Regions from separate parts of the Oerskovia paurometabola genome, predicted to be linked through region 3. Evidence: riboswitches for the same ligand, from Rfam matches in the RefSeq annotation. Region 3 holds a riboswitch; each other region holds the start of a gene.
What was found. A riboswitch is a leader RNA that binds a small molecule or an ion and turns the genes downstream of it on or off. The one in region 3 is predicted to bind S-adenosylmethionine.

Region 1 (4,403 bases), 2.2 Mb from region 3:
GCCCGCCCTGCGGCGTCCCCGGGGGTCTCGACCCCGCCGCCCGGGCGGGGCGGGCGCCCAGGGGGAGCGTCGTCGTCGGGCCCGGGCCGGCGGCATGCCGCCCACGCCGTCCCACCGTGAGGTGTCACACGGTGAAACGGCGCCCCGTCCGAGCGCCCGGCGCGGGATGATGAGGCCGTGAATGCGCTCTCCGCACGCTCCCAGGTCGCCACGGCCCACCGGGTCGTCGTCAAGATCGGCTCCTCGTCCCTCACCGGACCGGACGGGCACCTCAGCGTCCCGGCCCTGCACGCGCTCGTCGACGTGATCGCGGCCCGCCACGCGGCGGGCGGGCAGGTCGTGCTCGTGACGTCGGGGGCGATCGCCGCGGGGATCGGTCCGCTGGGCCTGAGCGCGCGACCGCGCGACCTCGCGACGGCCCAGGCCGCGGCCTCGGTGGGGCAGGGGCTCCTGGTCGCCCGCTACGCCCAGGCGTTCGCCGAGTACGGCATCCGCGTGGGCCAGGTGCTCCTCACGGCCGAGGACACCATCCGCCGCGGGCACTACCGCAACGCGCAGCGCTCGCTCGAGCGGCTCCTGGACCTGGGCATCGTGCCGGTCGTCAACGAGAACGACGCGGTCGCGACCGACGAGATCCGCTTCGGGGACAACGACCGTCTCGCGGCCCTGGTCTCGCACCTGGTGCGCGCCGACGCGATGGTCCTGCTGACCGACGTCGACGGCCTGTACGACGGCCCGCCCTCGCGCCCGGGCACGCAGCGCATCCGCGAGGTCCGGTCCGCCCTCGACCTCGAAGGCATCGAGGTCACGGGCCGGGGCAGCTCGATCGGGACCGGCGGCATGCTCACCAAGCTCGAGTCGGTGCGCATCGCGACGGGCTCGGGCATCCCGGTCGTCCTGACCAAGGCCGCGCACGCCGAGGGCGCGCTCGCGGGGCACGAGGTGGGGACCTGGTTCGCCGTGACGGGCAAGCGCACCACGCGCCGGCGCCTGTGGCTCGCGCACGCGGCCCGCACGCGCGGACGACTCGAGCTCGACGAGGGAGCGGTCGCCGCGGTCCTGGGCGGACGCGCGTCGCTGCTGCCCGCGGGCGTGGTCGGCGTCACGGGAGACTTCGACGCGGGCGACCCCGTCGAGCTCGTCGCCCCCGACGGGCGCGTGATCGCGCGCGGCCTCGTCGCGTTCGACTCGAGCGACATCCCGGACCTGCTCGGCCGTTCGACGCACGAGCTGCGCGACAAGCTCGGCGAGGGGTACGACCGCGAGATCGTGCACCGCGACGACCTCGTGCTCGTGGGGCGCAAGCGCAAGGCGTCCTGAGTCGTCTCACGGGGTGGGACGGTCTGCTCACCCCTTGACTCGGTGGCCTCGGGCGGCTTTCCTGTGCGGCAGGTGAAGAGCGCCAGCGCCAAGACCCGGCTCGCTGGCCAGCAACCCTTCGACGTGACGGGGTGCTCCGGGTGGTACCTGACCGCGACCCGTCGGGCGCGGTAAGCACACGGAGGAACGGGCGATGCGCGCACTCGGAACGCAACAGGGGCTCGACGGCAGGGGTGTCCGCTGCCTCGACGCGGGGACCCTCGTGCTCTGTTGTCGCTGACACGCGGCTGAACCCTCGCCGCTCCTGACGTGCGGCCGACATCCCGTCCCACCCTCGCCGTCCCCTGACGGCCCCCACCGCCGCTCACCGTGAGCCCGGCGTCGATCCGACGCACCCACGGTCCGTCGGCGACCCCTCAGCGCCCCGGCCGTGCCGGACCGACGGCGCGCACGACCGAAGGAGCACTGCTCGCATGTCCCTCTCGACCTGGCCCTCGGGGCCCGGCGGCCGCACGGCCCCGTCCCGCCGCGCGCTCGTCGCGGCCTCCCTCGCCGCGACGGCGCTCCTGCTCGGGGCGTGCGGCTCCGGTGGCGGCAGCACCGCGGACGGCGCGTCCCCCGGCCCGACGGCGGAGCCCGTCCCGGGCGGCAACCTCACCTTCGCGGTCACGGTCGACTCGCACTGCATCGACCCCCAGCAGGTCGGGAACAACGACGCGATCGCCTCGGCCCGCCAGACCGTGGCCTCGCTCACCGCGCAGGACCCGGACACGGGAGAGATCCTGCCGTGGCTCGCGGAGAGCTGGGAGGTCGACGCGGACGCCACGAGCTTCACGTTCGCGCTCCGTGAGGGGCCGACGTTCGCCGACGGCACGCCGATCGACGCGGCCGCGGTCAAGACGAACTTCGACAAGATCGTCGAGCTCGGCGCGGCGGCCTCCCTCGGCTCTGCCTACCTCGTCGGGTACGAGGGAACCACGGTCGTGGACCCCCGCACCGTGCGGGTCGACTTCTCGGCACCCAGCGCGCAGTTCCTCCAGGCGTCCTCGACGTTCTCGCTCGGACTGCTCTCGCCCGCTTCCGCCGCGCTCAGCGTCGAGGACCGGTGCGCCGGGAAGTTCGTGGGCTCCGGGCCGTTCGCGGTGAGGTCCTACACGTTCGACCAGGAGGTCGTGCTCGAGAAGGTCGCCGGCTACGACTGGGCCTCCGGGGCCGACGACCACACCGGGGAGGCGTACCTCGACACCGTGACCGTGAAGTTCGTGCCCGAGGCCAGCGTGCGTACCGGCAGCCTGCTCTCGGGCCAGATCGACGCGACCGCGGCCATCAGCACGGTCGACCTGCCGCAGTTCGACGGCAACGGCTTCTGGCTCGCGTACCGGGCGAACCCGGGCGTCGTCTTCAACCTCTTCCCCAACGAGTCGCGACCGCTCGCCGCCGACCCGGCGGTGCGGCAGGCGATCAGCAAGGGCATCGACCGCGAGGAGATCGCCGCGACCCTGCTGACCCCGCAGGACGAGCCTGCGACGAGCGTGCTGTCGCACTCGACCCCGCTGTGGGCCGACGTCTCGGACGACCTCGCGTACGACCCGGACGGTGCGGAGGCGCTCCTCGACGACGCCGGCTGGGTCGAGGGCGCCGACGGTGTGCGGGTCAAGGACGGTCAGCGGCTGTCCACCACGGTCACGTTCTGGCAGGTGGCCGAGCCGCTCGAGCTCGTCCAGCAGCAGCTCGCGAAGATCGGCGTGGACCTCCAGCTCAAGCAGGTCACGGTCGCCGAGTCCACCGAGCTCAAGAAGTCCGGGGACTTCGACTTCGACTACTACAACCTGACGCGCTCGGACCCCGACGTGCTGCGCACGATCTTCTCGGCCAACGCGCGCAACATCAACAAGCGGGCACCCGAGGAGGTCGACGACCTGCTCGACCGCTCGGCCGCGTCGACGGACCCGGCCGAGCGGCAGGAGCTCGTGACCCAGGCTGCGCGTCTCCTGGTCCAGCAGGGGCATGCGATCCCGGTCTACGAGCTCTCGACGACGATCGCGGCGGCCGACACGGTCCAGGGCCTGGGCTTCGAGGCGTCGACCCGCCTCGACTTCTACGGCGCCTGGGTCCAGCAGGACTGAGCAGCGGCTCGGCGGGACGCGTCGCGAGCGTCCCGCCGGGCCGGCGCTCCCGCCACCGATCCGACCACCTGCGCGTCACGACCCGCGTCACCATCCGCACGTCACCACCCGAGAGGAGCCGACCATGGGCCGGTACATCGCCCGCCGCCTGGGGCAGGGAGGCTTCGTCCTCTGGGCGGCCTTCACGATCTCCTTCTTCCTGCTCTACGTCCTGCCGAGCGACGCGGCCTCGATCAAGGCGGCCGGAGCCGACGGCGACCTCTCGGACCCCGAGCTCGTCGCGCGCCTGCGTGCCGAGCAAGGGCTCGACCGCCCCGTCCTGGTCCAGTACGCGCACGGCCTGTGGGGAGCGCTGCACCTGGACTTCGGGCGCTCGTTCTCCTCGGGGGCGCCCGCCACCAAGCTCCTGGCCGAGGCGCTGCCGCCCACGCTCCAGCTCACGGCCCTGGCCCTCGGGCTCGCGCTCGTCGGCGGAGCCGCGCTCGCGCTCGCGAGCACCTTCCCGCGCGCCCGCTGGCTCCGGCACGCGCTCGCGTCGCTGCCGGCCCTGGGCATCTCGTTGCCGACGTTCTGGGTGGGGCTGCTCCTGCTCCAGTGGTTCTCGTTCGAGCTGCGGCTGTTCCCCGCCATGGGCAACGAGGGGTTCGAGAGCCTCGTCCTGCCGGCGTGCACGCTCGCGATCCCCGCGAGCGCCGCGTTCGCGCAGGTCCTCTCGCGCAGCCTGCGCCAGACCCTGGCTGAGCCCTACGTCGAGACCGCTCGGGCCAAGGGCGCGGGGCGTGCGCGCGTGCACTTCGGTCACGCCCTGCGCAACGCGTCCATCCCGGCGCTCACGGTGCTCGGCGTGACGGTCGGGGGACTCCTGGCCGGTGCGGTCGTGACCGAGACGGTCTTCTCCCGGGCCGGGGTCGGTCGCCTGACGGTGACCGCGGTCAACCAGCAGGACGTGCCCGTGGT
Region 2 (4,403 bases), 320 kb from region 3:
GCTGTCGACGTCCGTGGCACGCTCGGCCGGCATGAACTCGGCCTCGGCGCGATAGTGCGCGATCACGTTGCGTGCCACCTGCCCCAGCGCGTCCGGGTCGGTGGGTACGCCCCGCAGGAGCTGGGCGTGCTCCCCGGGCGAGGAGTACGGCGAGTGGGCCACCCAGCGGGCGACCGCGGGATGGACGGCGGTCGTGCCGACCGGCTCGAGGCGGCTGGACGGGTCGTACATCGGATCCTCCGAGGTCGCGGGTCACGAGCGGCGTGATGCCGGGCACCAGTGTCGACCGTGTCGCGCGCCAGGGCAATGCCTCGGCCCGGCGGACCGTCGGCTCCGTCCGAGCGAGGGCCGGGCGGACGAGGTCCTCAGAAGTCTCCGAATCCGCCGAAGTCCCCACCGCCGAAGTCCCCACCGCCGAAGTCGCCGAAGCCCCCACCCAGGTCGCCCCCGCCTCCGGCCTCGGTGAAGTCGCCGCCGCCCGTGTCGCCGGCTCCGGGGTCGCCCTCGGTCGCGCCCGGGTCGCCTGCGCCCGAGGTGCCGCCGTCGCCCGCGAAGTCGGCCGTGGGGTCGCCGAACATCGGGCCGAACATCATGTTGGCGACCGCGGAGCCGATCACGACGCCCGCGATGGTGCCGAGCATGCTCGAGCCGATCATCGAGCCCATGCCCGGCCCGCCCGGCCCGCCCGGCCCGCCCGGCCCGCCCGGCCCCCCCTGCCTGCCGCCGAACGACCGTTCGAGCGTGCCGGGGTTGCGCATCTCGGCGCGGGTCGCCATGCGGGCGAGCGACTGCGGGTCGTCGGAGGTAGCGCGCTCGGCGGGCGGCACGTTCTCACCCAGCTCGGTCAGCACGCGTCGACGCTGCTCGGGCGTCAGCCGCTCGAACGCCTCGGCGTGCGCCTGCTCGACGGCCTCCGGGGGAGCCGTGCGCAGCAGGTAGCGGTAGCGGTCGATCGCGACGTCGTCCTCGCTGCGCGCGGGGCCGGTCGGGGCCGGGGGCGCAGTGCCGTAGGCGGGCGCACCGGGACGCTCTGCCGAGCCGTGAAGCCTGTCGTCCTGCGGGGTGCGGCCGAGGAGGCGGTCGAGGAATCCCATGAGCGTGTCCTTCTGGTCGAACCGTCGAGGGCGGGTGCCCTCACCGGTTCAACGCGGCGCCCGGCCCGCCCGTTCCGTCGAGTGGATGGTCCGGCTGCGAGACGCCCGGCGAGTCGCAGCCGGATCACGCACTCAGCGGCGAGCGTGGGGCGGCTCCGGCGCCGGACCCACCCCGCCGACCAGCCGGACGTTGAGCGCCCGTCCCGCGAGCTCGAGCGCGTGGTACTGCTCGTGCACCCGCACGGTGACCCCGGGGTCGAGGGCGAGGCTCGTGTGGTGCCACACCCGGCACGCTCCCTCGCCCGTCGCGTACTCGACGACGACCTCGGTGCCGCCGCTGGTCGTCCGCACCGCGAGCACGACGCCCTCGCGCCACCCCCAGGGCCGGTTGCGGAGCATGCGCTCGTGGACGGGGTGCAGCAGGTGCCCCGTGTCGAACCGGTCGCACACGGTGGGCGGGGGACAGGCGACGACCGTCGCCCGGCGTTCCATGACGCGCTCGGCCATGGTGCTCCTTCTCTCCGTGCCCGACGACGGGGCTCACCCGCGTGCGCACGCCCACCCGGGAGGCTCCCCGGGTGAGGGGCACGAGGAGGCGCCCTACGACGTCGGGCCTCGCTCTTCCCCCACGGTCGTGGGGGCGGGTCTTCCTCCGGGAGCACCGTGCGCGTCGCGCGGTTGCCGGACCAGCACGCCGGAGGGCGGTTCGCTGGTCCTCTGGACCGTTCTCAGTTCTACCACGGCGTCACCGACCGAGCACAGGGAGCACCTGGTCCTGGACGCACGAGTGCCCCCGACCGAGACGGTCGGGGGCACTCGTTCAATGATCAGCTACGCCCGGAGGCGAGTGAGATCAGAGCGGGCGGATGTTCTCCGCCTGCGGGCCCTTGGGGCCCTGCGTCACGTCGAACTCGACGCGCTGGTTCTCCTCGAGCGAGCGGAAGCCCTGCGTCTGGATGGCGGAGTAGTGCGCGAACACGTCGGCGCTGCCGTCCTCAGGTGCGATGAAGCCGTAGCCCTTTTCGCCGTTGAACCACTTCACGGTTCCCAATGCCATGGGGATCTCCTTCTAGAGTTTCAAACAGCTCCATGATCTGGAGCCGAACATCACGGTGTTCGTCGTCAACTCTTGGGTAACAAGGTTCGCGGTGGCATGGGGCCGTTGCGCAAGGACAAGCGAGGCACTGCAATCTCACCGGCTACGGTACAGGGGTTACTCCGACTGTGCTAGCCCTGATGCTAACGATTGAAGTACGCCTGTCCGCCAACCAGGTCAGGGCCGAGCAAATCGGGCACCGTTACGAGCGTGTAGCCGGCAGCCCGCAGACCGTCCACGATGCCCGGGACGGCGTCGACGGTCGAGGCGTGGATGTCGTGCATCAGGAGGATCGCCCCAGGTCGGACGCCTGCGAGCGCCCGTTCGGTCGTCATGGCCGCGTCCTTGTTCTTCCAGTCCTCGGTGTCGACGTCCCACAGGATCGCCGGCTCGTTCCGCTGGGAGAGGACGCTCGTCACAGTGTCGCTCGTCGCGCCGTACGGAGGGCGCACGAGGGTCGGTCGGACGCCTGACGCGGCCTCGACCGCGTCCGCCGTCGACGTCAGCTCGTCCGTGATCTGGTCCGTGCCGAGCTTGGACAGGTCCGGGTGGGACCAGGTGTGGTTCCCGATGGCGTGCCCTTCGGCGACCTCGCGGCGGACCAGGTCGGGGTGCGACGTGACGGACCGGCCGACGAGGAAGAACGTCGCCTTGGCCTGCTTCTCGGCGAGGGTGTCGAGCAGGCGCGACGTGTGCTTGCCGGGTCCGTCGTCGAACGTCAGGGCCACGCACCTGAGCACCGAGCAGTCCGGGGCTCCCGGGGACGCGGGCGGCACGGGCGGGGTCGTCACGGGGGGCTCGACGGGCGGCGGCGTGATCCCCATGAACGGGGTGCCGCTCGACGCGGTGTCCGCGAGCTGCTTCCCGACCGCGGACAGGACCGTCCGCGTCGCGTCGGGCTCGATGCGCACGGCCAGCTCTCCGTCCGAGCGGGCAGAGACCAGGCCGGGGGAGAAGACCAGGGTCGCGGCGCCGTCGGGCCCCAGGCGAACGTCCCGGAAGGTGTCCTCCGACGCGGGCACCGGCTCCTCGAACCCGAGCCCGGCCTGGTCGAGCGCCGCGTCGACCCACTGCGCGGCCTGCTTGCGGCCGTCGGCCGTGAAGAGGTCCGAGGACCACGTCGTGGTCGCGCGCGGGAGGTCGGTGTAGAACGTCTGGGCGCCGGTCGTGCCGTTCGCCCCGCCCGTGAAGGAGTACGTCGTGGCACGCACGCCCAGCACGTCTCCCTGCGCGAGCACCAGGTCCCATCCGACGTTGAGCTCGTTGCCCACTCCGGCCGGGTCGACCGCGGCGTCGTACGCCTTCTCGGTCTCGTCGACGAACGTGCCGAAGGCGTGCGAGAGGGAGCGCTCGCCCGGGACGGAGACCGTCGAGATCGAGCGGGCGTCGCCCGTGCTCGCGGTCGACTCCTGGTGGATCTCGAGGTTCTCGACCGACGCCGGGTCCAGGACCGGAGGCGGGTCGACCCGTTCGGCGGGGACCGGATGGGCCGTGGGCGACGGGGTACCCGTGGGAGACGCCTCTCCGGAGGGGTCGGCCGCGGCACGCGTCAGGTAGAACGTGACGCCCGCGGCGACGACCAGGAGCGGTACGAGCACGGCGAGGACCCAGAGGGCTCGGTTCCGCGGGCGCGCGGGAGCGGAGCCGCCCGGCGTCTGGCCGCGGGACGGAGGGAGGGACTGGGACATCAGTCCACCGTGCCACCCGCGCAGGGTGCGCGTCGCGACCGGCACGGCGGATGAGAGCAGCGCCACAGTCGTCTGCGACACCCTCTCGCACGGTCCTCGCAACGACTCCACGGCCTTCACCGACCGGTCACCTGTCGGCTCTCCGCCTCCGACCCGACCGCGACCCGTCCGCGACCCGTCCGCGACGCGCCGGCCACTGCCGGGACGGGTGGTGCGGGCCACGGGCGGCGGGGTAGAAAGGGGTGATGGTCTCCCCCACGCAGGTCCCCGACGTCGTCCTCAGCAACGGTGTCGCCGTCCCGCAGGTCGGGCTCGGCGTCTTCAAGGTGCCCGACGACGCGACGCAGAAGAACGTCGAGCAGGCGCTCGAGGCCGGGTACCGGCACATCGACACCGCGGCCGGCTACTACAACGAGGCCGGTGTCGGTGCGGCGCTCCGGGCCAGCGGCCTGCGACGTGACGAGATCTTCGTGACGACCAAGCTCCGCAACGGCGACCAGGGGTACGAGTCGGCGCTCCAGGCGT
Region 3 (4,403 bases):
GGTGGCGGTGAGCCCGACCGGGCCGAGCACGGGCACGATGCGCGGGCTCATGATCCGGGCGAGCAGGCCGAGCTCGACGCCGGGCCACTCGTGCGCCAGGATCGAGAAGCACACCGAGTCGGCCCGGGTCCCGTCGGGAGCCGTGCGGTGACCACGCATGACGCCCTCCTCGTACGCGCCGAGGCGACGCATCGCGGCGAGGGAGCGCGTGTTGCGCGCGTCGACCCGGAAGCCGACACGGTGCACGTCCCACGACTCGAACGCATGTCGGAGCAGCAACCATTTCGAGACCGGGTTGACGAGGCTCCCCCACGTGGAACGGGCGTAGAAGGTCCGCCCGATCTCCACGCGCCTGTCGTCGAGCGACAGGTCACGGAAAGCGGTGCTCCCCACCACGAGACCCGAGCCCGCGTCGACGACGGCGAACGCCGTCAGCGCGCGCGTGGCGCGGGTGTCCTCGATGAAGTTCACCATCCCGACCTCCCCCTCGGGGAGGGTCGCACTCATGCCTGCCCACATCGACGGATCGACGATCTGGGCCAGCGCACCGGCGTGCGCGACAGCCAGGGGTTCGAGGCGGAACCCGTGGCCTTCAAGGTGGACATCGTGCTGCACAGCGCATATCAGAACACACGCAGGCGTCGCCGCCAAGACCACGGAACGGTCGTTCGTGAACGGTGAGGTGACGCCCCGGTGAACGTTGCGCTCCAGGCAGCGTCTCCGCAGGTCAGAGGGTGCTCAGGCGGGGGCGGGTCCGCAGCCCACGGCGGCCGTGATGTTGCCCGCGGCGGCCGTCGCGAACAGGCCCGAGAGCCCCGCGACCTGCAGGAGCGGTCGCGGGTCGTCGCTCACGACCCAGCAGCCGTCCACGACCTCGTACCGGGCCTTCGCCCCCTCGCTCACCCAGGTGCGCAGCGCGGAGACGAGCCGGTCGATCTCCTCACCCGTGGTGCCGACCCCGATCGACGCCCGGATCGCCCCCGCCGGGAAGCCCAGCCGCGCCAGGAGCGGGTGCGCGCAGAAGCGGCCGTCGCGCACGCCGATGCCGTGCTCGGCCGACAAGTAGGCCGCGACCAGCCCCGCGTCGGAACCGTCGACCGAGAACGTCACGACCCCCACGGGGTCGACCGCGTCGGCCCAGGCGCGCACGACGCGTACGCCGTCGATCGCCTCCAGGCCCTCGACGAGGCGGGCCCGCAGCTCGGTCTCGTGCGCGACGAGCACGCCGGGCTCGAGGGCCGCGAGCGCGTCGCACGCGGAGGCGAGCGCGACCGCGCCGATCACGTTGGGCGACCCGGCCTCGTGCCGCGCCGGGGCGCTCTGCCACGTGGTGCCGTCGAGCGTCACGTTGCGCACCGCGCCGCCGCCGGCGAGGTAGGGCGTGCCGGTGTCGAGCCAGTCGCGGCGGCCCACGAGCGCGCCCGCACCGAACGGCGCGTACGTCTTGTGCCCAGAGAACGCGACGTAGTCCACGTCGCTCGCGGCGAGCGAGACGCCGCGGTGCGGGACGAGCTGTGCGCCGTCGAGCAGGACGCGCGCGCCGGCGTCGTGCGCCGCGGCCACGACCTCGGCGAGGGGCAGCGACTCGCCCGTGACGTTCGAGGCCCCCGTGATCGCGACGAGCGCGTACGGGAAGCGCGAGAGCTCGGCGCGCAGGCCCGACAGGGTCTCGGCGACGGTCGCACCGCCGACCAGGACCGTGGCGCCCCCCGTGCGCTGCCAGGGCAGGAGGTTCGCGTGGTGCTCGACGTCGAGGACGAGCACACGCCCCGGCGAGCCGTCGGCCTGGGCCGGGACGCAGCCCGCGAGGAGGTTGAGGGAGTCCGTGGTGTTGCGCGTGACGATCGTGACGTCGTCCTCGCGCGCCCCCACGAACGCGCCGATGGTCTGACGCGCAGCCTCGTAGAGGGCCGTCGACACCTGGGAGAGGTAGCCCGCGCCGCGGTGCACGCTCGCGTACAGCGGCAGGACCTCGGTGACCCGGTCGGCCACGACCTGGAGCGCCGGTGCCGAGGCCGCGACGTCGAGGTTCGCGTACGGGACGCTGCGCCCGTCGACGAGGGGGACCAGGGTGTCGCTGCCCACGACGGGCAGCACGGCACACGAGGTAGGGGCTTCGATGACTGCATGTGCGCTCATGGCACGTCCTCCGGTGGTCGTCGGAGTTCGCCGTGCCGGCCCCTCCGCGCTTGCCCCCCTCCTGATAGAGAGGGACCTGGTCGTCACCCGGGGCACCCCACCGCGGAGGAGGGTTGCCGGCCAGCAAACCGGGGTTTTGCGCTGGCACTCATGACCTGGTGTCCAGGATGGTCGAGGCGCGCGGAGCGTGTCAACCGGTGGGCACAGCGTCTCGGATGATGAGCAGAGGCAACCTGTCAGGTGGGCAGATCCGGCGAATCGGACGCTGTCGCGAGACTCTCGACCCGCTGCGCGTCGGAGCGGTACATGGCCGCGTGCTCCCGGAAGTCGTCGCGTCCGGTCGCGGCCGCACGCTCGTCCGTGAACGCCGCGAGCTCGTCGAGCCGCGCGACCACGACGGTCAGGACCTCCCGGCGCGAGTACGGCATCCCGTACGCGCGGACCAGGGCGTCGAGGCGCGCCAACGGGTCCAGCCGCCCGACGACGTCGCTCCCCTCCGACTCCCCCGCGTCCGCCACGAGGGGCGCGAGCCGGTAGCCGAGGTAGGCCAGGTCCCAGATCCGGGGGCCGGGGCTCGCGGTGTCGAAGTCGATGAGCCCGACCACGGCCCCGTCACGGAAGACCAGGTTGTACGGGGCGACGTCGTTGTGGCACACGACCTCGGCAGGCTCGTGCGGTGCGGTCTGCCAGGTGGGGGCCGCCGGCAGAGCGTCGGGGACGAGGGCGGCGGCGCCTGTGTCGAGGAACCCGACGCTCGCGTCGTGCACGCGCCGCAGCAGCGCGCCCGCGTCCCGGAGCACCGACTCGTCCCAGACCCACGGTGGCAGCGGGTAGTTCCCGACGTCACCGGGGAGGAACGACAGCACCTCGCGCCCCTGCTCGTCCGTCCCGAGCGGCTCCGGCACCTCGGCGACGCCCTGTGCGCGCAGGTGCCGCAGGAGCGCCTGGACCGTGGGCGTCCAGGGCCCTGCGGTGCGGCGGACGGTGTCGCCTCGCCGCACCACGGTCGTCGAGTTCCCACCGGCCAGGGGCTCCTCGGCCTGGTCGGGCGCGCGGTCGGGTTCGGGGAGGTGGCTCATGCGCAGGAACCTAGCCCGACCACCCTGCGAGACACCTGTTCTTTTCCGTGGTCACGGTGGCGTACGATCCGACGCAACCATCCAGAGCGGCTGAGTGACTTGGCACGATGACGCCGCAGCAACCCCCCGGTGACGGGCGAGGGTGCTACCGCCACGACCGATGGAGGATCACCATGAGTGCCCCCGACCGCGCGACCGCTGCCCCGGTCCCCGACGCCCGTCCCGCCGACGGGTACGCCGGCGACATCACGCCCCAGCAGGCGTGGACCCTTCTCCAGAACGACCCGAGCGCCGTCCTCGTGGACGTCCGCACCGACGCCGAGTGGCGCTTCGTCGGGGTCCCCGACCTGTCCTCGACGGGCCGCGCGCCCGTCCTGACCCAGTGGGTCGACGTCGCGGGCCGCCCGAACCCGGCGTTCGTCGCGGAGCTCACCGCGGCCGGGCTGAGCCCTGAGCGTCCGGTCGTCTTCCTGTGCCGCTCGGGAGCCCGCTCGATCGGCGCGGCCAAGGCCGCGACCGCCGCGGGGCTGGGTCCCGCGTACAACGTCCTCGAGGGTTTCGAGGGAGCGCTCGACGGCGCCGGTCACCGTGGTTCCGACGGCTGGCGCGCCGCGGGCCTGCCCTGGACGCAGTCGTGAGCGCCGCGACCGGGGACGGCGTGCTCCGCATCCCCGCCGGCGTCCCGGGCGGCTCGGGTCGTGGCCCCCTCCCCCGTTCGGTCCGTCCCGACACGCTCGCGGTGCGCGGCGGCCACGCCCGCACCAACTTCGAGGAGACGAGCGAGGCGCTCTTCCTCACGCAGGGCTACGTGTACGGGAGCGCCGCGGAGGCCGAGGCCGCGTTCACGGGCGAGGTCGACCGCTTCATCTACTCGCGCTACGGCAACCCGACGGTGCACACGTTCGAGGAGCGGCTGCGCCTCATCGAGGGCGCCGAGGCCTGCTACGCGACCGCGTCGGGCATGTCCGCGGTCTTCACCTCGCTCGCGGCGCTGGTCGGTGCCGGGTCGCGCATCGTCGCGGCCCGCGCGCTGTTCGGCTCGTCGCTCGTGATCTTCGACGAGATCTTCGCCAAGTGGGGCGTGCGCACCGACTACGTCGACGGTCACGTGCTCTCGCAGTGGGAGGAGGCGCTGTCGACCCCCGCGGACGTCGTCTTCTTCGAGACCCCGTCCAACCCCATGCA
Region 4 (4,403 bases), 410 kb from region 3:
TGACGTCGCCCCACAGGACCGGCGGGCGCACGCAGCGCGAGCCGTAGGACTGGACCCAGCCGTTCGCCGTGACCGCGAACCCGTCGAGGTTCTCCGCGAAGTACTGGACCATGTCGTTGCGCTCGGGCTCGCCGTGCACCAGGACGTCCAGGCCGATCTGCTCCTGGAGCTCGACGACGCGACGGATCTCGTCCTGCATCGCGGCCGTGTAGTCCGCGTCGGACAGCTCGCCCTTGACGTTGAGCGCACGCGCCCGGCGGATCTCCGGGGTCTGCGGGAACGACCCGATCGTCGTGGTCGGCAGCAGCGGGAGGTTCAGCTTGGCCTGCTGGGCGGCTGCGCGCTCGGCGTAGTCGCCGCGCGAGAAGTCGCCCTCGGTCAGGGCTGCGGCGCGCTCGCGCACCGCAGGCACGACGACGCCGCTCGCCACCGCGCGCGAGGCCACCGCGGCGCGGGCCGCCTCGATCTGCTCGGCGACCGCGTCACGACCCTCGGTCAGCGCCCGGGCGAGGATCGCGACCTCGCCGACCTTCTGGTCCGCGAACGCGAGCCAGTCACGCAGGCGGGCGTCGATCGAGCCGTTCGTCCAGTTCTCGTCCTCGACGTCGTGCGGGACGTGCAGGAGCGAGGTCGACGTGCCGACCGTGACGGCGCCGGCGCCCAGGCCGGACAGGTCGTCGACGAGCGCGAGCTTCGCCGCGAGGTCGGCGCGCCAGATGTTGTGGCCGTCGATCACGCCCGCGACGAGGGTCTTGTCCGCGAGGCCCGCGATGGGGCTCGCCGGGACCGCTCCCTTGACGAGGTCGAGGGAGATCGCCTCGACGTCGGTCGCGGCCAGGAGCGCGAGGCCGTCGTGCTCACCCTGGAGCCCGCCGAACGGCGCGCCCACGAGGATCGCGGGGCGCTCGGTGCCCACCGCGAGCTCGGTCGCGAGCACGCGGTACGCCTCGGTGACCGCGGCGTGGACCTCGGCGGCCGGCACGTCGATCGAGTCGGACACGAGCGCCGGCTCGTCGAGCTGCACCCACGGTGCACCGGCCGCGGCCAGGGCGCGCAGCAGCTCGACGTACACGGGCAGGACGTCCGCGAGGCGCGAGAGCGGGCTGAAGCCGGGCGCGCTGTCGTCGGCGGCCTTGGACAGCGCGAGGAACGTCACGGGCCCGACGACGACGGGCCGGGTCACGACGCCCGCGTCCTTGGCCTCGACGAACTGGCGCACGACGCGGTCGTCCGCGAAGCGGAACGGCGTGGACTCGCTGACCTCGGGGACCAGGTAGTGGTAGTTCGTGTCGAACCACTTGGTCATCTCGAGCGGGGCGTCCTCGCCGGCGCCGCGCGCGACCGTGAAGTAGCCCGCGAGGTCCAGCGCGCCCTTCTCGTCGGTGAGCGACGCGAAGCGCGACGGGACCGCCCCGAGGAGAGCGACGACGTCGAGCACCTGGTCGTAGTAGGAGAACGAGCCGGGCACGGCGCCCGACGAGGCGTCGAGGCCCAGGTCGACGAGACGCTGGGCGGCCGCGACGCGCAGCGCCGAGGCCGTGGCCTCGAGCTCGTCGGCCGTGGTCCTGCCGGCCCAGAAGGACTCGACGGCCTTCTTGAGCTCGCGGCGCGGGCCGATGCGGGGGTAGCCGAGGACGGAACCGGAGGGGAACGTGGGTGCACTCATGGTGAATACCTCTGAACTGGTCAGACCGAGGAGCTGCCCAGGGCAGGCTCGGCGGAGGGAAGGGGAGTGCCGGAGACCCACGGCCCGCTGGCCAGGTCGGGGGTGCGGGACGAGACGCCGCTGGCGTCCCCCGCTGCCCCACCGCCGAGGTCGACTCCCTCGAGCAGGTCTAGAGCGGCTTGGTGCTTGTTGAAGGTGTAGATGTGGAGGCCGGGCGCGCCGGCCGCGAGGACCTGGCGCGCGAGCTCGACCGAGTGCCGGATGCCCAGCGCGTGGCGCGCGTCCGGGTCCGGCTCCGCCTCGAGGGCCTCGACGACGCGGCGCGGCGCGGGGACGCCCGTGAGCTCCTCGACACGCGCGAGGCGGGCCGGGTCCGTCATGGGCAGGAGGCCCGCGAGGATCGGGATGGTCACGCCCGCGGCGCGCGCCTCGGCCACGAAGTCGATGTAGGAGGACGCCTCGTAGAAGAGCTGCGTGATCGCGAAGTCCGCTCCGGCCTGCTGCTTCTGCCAGAGGCGGCGCACCTCCTGGGTGCGGCTCGTGCCCGCGGCGAGGTTGCCGTCGGGGAACGTCGCGACCGCGATGGTCAGGGGGCGGGCCGCGCCGCGCAGCGCGACGCTCGGGCTCGCGGCGCAGCGTGCGGCCTCGACCTCGCGCAGCAGGGCCACGAGCTCGGTGCTCGACCGCACGCCGTCCTCGGCGGGGCGCCAGTCGGGCTGGTCGCGCGGAGGGTCCCCGCGCAGGGCGAGGAAGCTGCGCACGCCCGCGTCGAGGAAGTCCGTGATGACGTCCTCGACGTCCTCGCGCGAGGCGCCCACGCAGGTCAGGTGCGCGATGGGCAGCACGGGCGTGCCGTGCAGGAGCTGGCTGATGACGCGGCGCGAGGTCTCGCGGTCCGTGCCGGCCGCGCCGTAGGTGACCGACACGAAGTCGGGCGAGGTCGCGACGAGGCGGCGGGCCGTCTCCCAGAACTTGGGCGCGGCGTCGGGGCGGCGCGGGGGCATGAGCTCGAACGACACCGTGGGCCGCGGTGCCTCGTGCCCGAAGTGCCCCAGGTCGACGATGCTCATCGGGCGGCCGTCAGGAGGGTCGTGCTGGTGGTGGCCAGGGCGGCCGGACGGCTGGCGCGGGGGACCCCGGTGCGGTGCAGGGGTGCGCGGAAAGATGCCTCGGTCATGAATCGCTCCATCGAACCTGGCTGTAGCACCCGTACCCGCGAGAGGCTTCCGTTGGGGGGTTGCTGCGGTGTCAACGAGCCAGGACTCTCGACCGCTCTGGATGGTGTTGACGATCGTAGGGGGAATCCATGATCTGAGCCAATATCTGCTCGAAGCGTGAGACGGAGGGGTCCGGAGTGGTTCCTCGGCCCCGCTCCGGCGTCCGTCCACGCGGTCGCAGATCCCTTCGTCGGTCCCTGCGGTCGCCCTTCCAACGTACGCCTGTCGGCGCCCGCCCGGACCGCCGGGCGATCCTCCCCGACGTCGCCGCTATGCTCCGGGCGTGCCTCGCCGACGCAGCCAGCAGCAGGTCTCGTTCGTGCTCGACGACTCGTCCGAGGGTGTCGACCCGGGCTCGGGCGTCCCGGAGCCGACTCGTCGGGAGCGGACGCGACGCCCCCTCACCCGTACGGCACGACGGCGTCGCGCCGCCCGTCTGGTCGGCCTCGCCGTCGGTCTCGGAACGCTCGGGGTGGCGGCCGCGGTCGTCGTGACGCGCGACGGGGCGGCCCAGGACGACGCGCTCCAGACGCTCCGCTCGTCCGAGGACAGGATCTTCGACCTCACCTACGCGCCGCATGCCGAGTGGAGCGTCGACCGCGACGAGGGCGAGCCGTTCACCGTGGGGGACCTGCTGGTGATCCCGGGGCGCTCCGGGACCGTCGGGTACGACCTCGGGTCGGGCGACGAGCGCTGGCGGCTGGACGACCTGACCCGGCAGGTCTGCGCCGCCGACCAGGTGCGCGTCGAGGGAACGGCGGAGGTGTCGGCCTTCGTGTGCCTGGGCCAGGGGAAGGAGGCCACCGCGGCCCGACTCGTGAGCGTCGACGGTGCGGTGGTGGCCGAGGTAGAGATGGACCCACGCCGGGGCGAGGCGGTCGCCGGTCCCGGCGGGACGGTGCTCCAGGCCGCCAGAGACGAGACGGGGGTCGTGGTCCGGTCCGTCGACGTCCGGACGGGCACGGCGGCGTGGGAGCGACGGCTGACCGTGAGGGAGGACGCGCAGGACCCCCTGTGCGCGACGGAAGGTGATGCCGTCCGTGCGGTCTACCGGTCGGGGACGGTGGCGGTCCACGGATGTGGCGTCCTGTCCTACCTGACGCCTGGGGGGCAGGTCGTCGACGAACCACCGGGGATGGTGCAGGTCATCGCCCTGGGCAACGGGTCCTACCTCCGCTCGTCGGGGACGGCCGTCGCGGGACCTGTCGAAGCCGTCTCGGCCGACGGCACGGTGCTCTGGACGAACGAGGGGCTCGTGCTCGGGGAAGGTGCCCGCGACCTCCTGGCGCCTCACCTCGTCCTGCTCGACCAGGGGGAGGCGCTCCTCGCCGTCCACAGGGACGGCACGACCGCCTGGACCGCACCGGTCGCCGCGCGTCAGGTGCTCGTCCGCGGCGCGGACGTCGTGATGGTGCAGACGGTCGACCGGGAGACGGTCGCCCTGGACGCCACGACGGGTGAGGAACGGTGGCGGCGGGCGGCCGACCCCGCGTCCGGTGCGGTGTCGTACCGCGTGACCG

Region 1: linked by a shared signal. The riboswitch ahead of JOD48_RS13215 (ABC transporter substrate-binding protein) and the one ahead of JOD48_RS03015 (aminotransferase class V-fold PLP-dependent enzyme) in region 3 are both predicted to bind S-adenosylmethionine.
Region 2: linked by a shared signal. The riboswitch ahead of JOD48_RS01565 (hypothetical protein) and the one ahead of JOD48_RS03015 (aminotransferase class V-fold PLP-dependent enzyme) in region 3 are both predicted to bind S-adenosylmethionine.
Region 4: linked by a shared signal. The riboswitch ahead of JOD48_RS01220 (methylenetetrahydrofolate reductase) and the one ahead of JOD48_RS03015 (aminotransferase class V-fold PLP-dependent enzyme) in region 3 are both predicted to bind S-adenosylmethionine.

The regions. Positions count from the first base shown of each region.
Region 1 is NZ_JAFBBV010000001.1:2,910,698-2,915,100, reverse strand. Features, by position in the region: gene proB (glutamate 5-kinase) at 178-1,320, shown strand; SAM riboswitch class IV at 1,392-1,503, shown strand; gene JOD48_RS13215 (ABC transporter substrate-binding protein) at 1,794-3,446, shown strand; gene JOD48_RS13210 (ABC transporter permease) at 3,571-4,403, shown strand, end outside.
Region 2 is NZ_JAFBBV010000001.1:350,233-354,635, forward strand. Features, by position in the region: gene JOD48_RS01555 (transglutaminase-like domain-containing protein) at 1-231, opposite strand, end outside; gene JOD48_RS01560 (hypothetical protein) at 366-1,094, opposite strand; gene JOD48_RS01565 (hypothetical protein) at 1,227-1,601, opposite strand; SAM riboswitch class IV at 1,707-1,818, opposite strand; gene JOD48_RS01570 (cold-shock protein) at 1,948-2,151, opposite strand; gene JOD48_RS01575 (polysaccharide deacetylase family protein) at 2,334-3,878, opposite strand; gene JOD48_RS01580 (aldo/keto reductase) at 4,124-4,403, shown strand, end outside.
Region 3 is NZ_JAFBBV010000001.1:672,998-677,400, reverse strand. Features, by position in the region: gene JOD48_RS03020 (GNAT family N-acetyltransferase) at 1-615, opposite strand, end outside; gene JOD48_RS03015 (aminotransferase class V-fold PLP-dependent enzyme) at 739-2,139, opposite strand; SAM riboswitch class IV at 2,181-2,295, opposite strand; gene JOD48_RS03010 (phosphotransferase enzyme family protein) at 2,376-3,218, opposite strand; SAM riboswitch class I at 3,293-3,385, shown strand; gene JOD48_RS03005 (rhodanese-like domain-containing protein) at 3,392-3,856, shown strand; gene JOD48_RS03000 (O-succinylhomoserine sulfhydrylase) at 3,877-4,403, shown strand, end outside.
Region 4 is NZ_JAFBBV010000001.1:267,051-271,453, forward strand. Features, by position in the region: gene metE (5-methyltetrahydropteroyltriglutamate--homocysteine S-methyltransferase) at 1-1,666, opposite strand, end outside; gene JOD48_RS01220 (methylenetetrahydrofolate reductase) at 1,687-2,736, opposite strand; SAM riboswitch class I at 2,849-2,951, opposite strand; gene JOD48_RS20020 (outer membrane protein assembly factor BamB family protein) at 3,167-4,403, shown strand, end outside.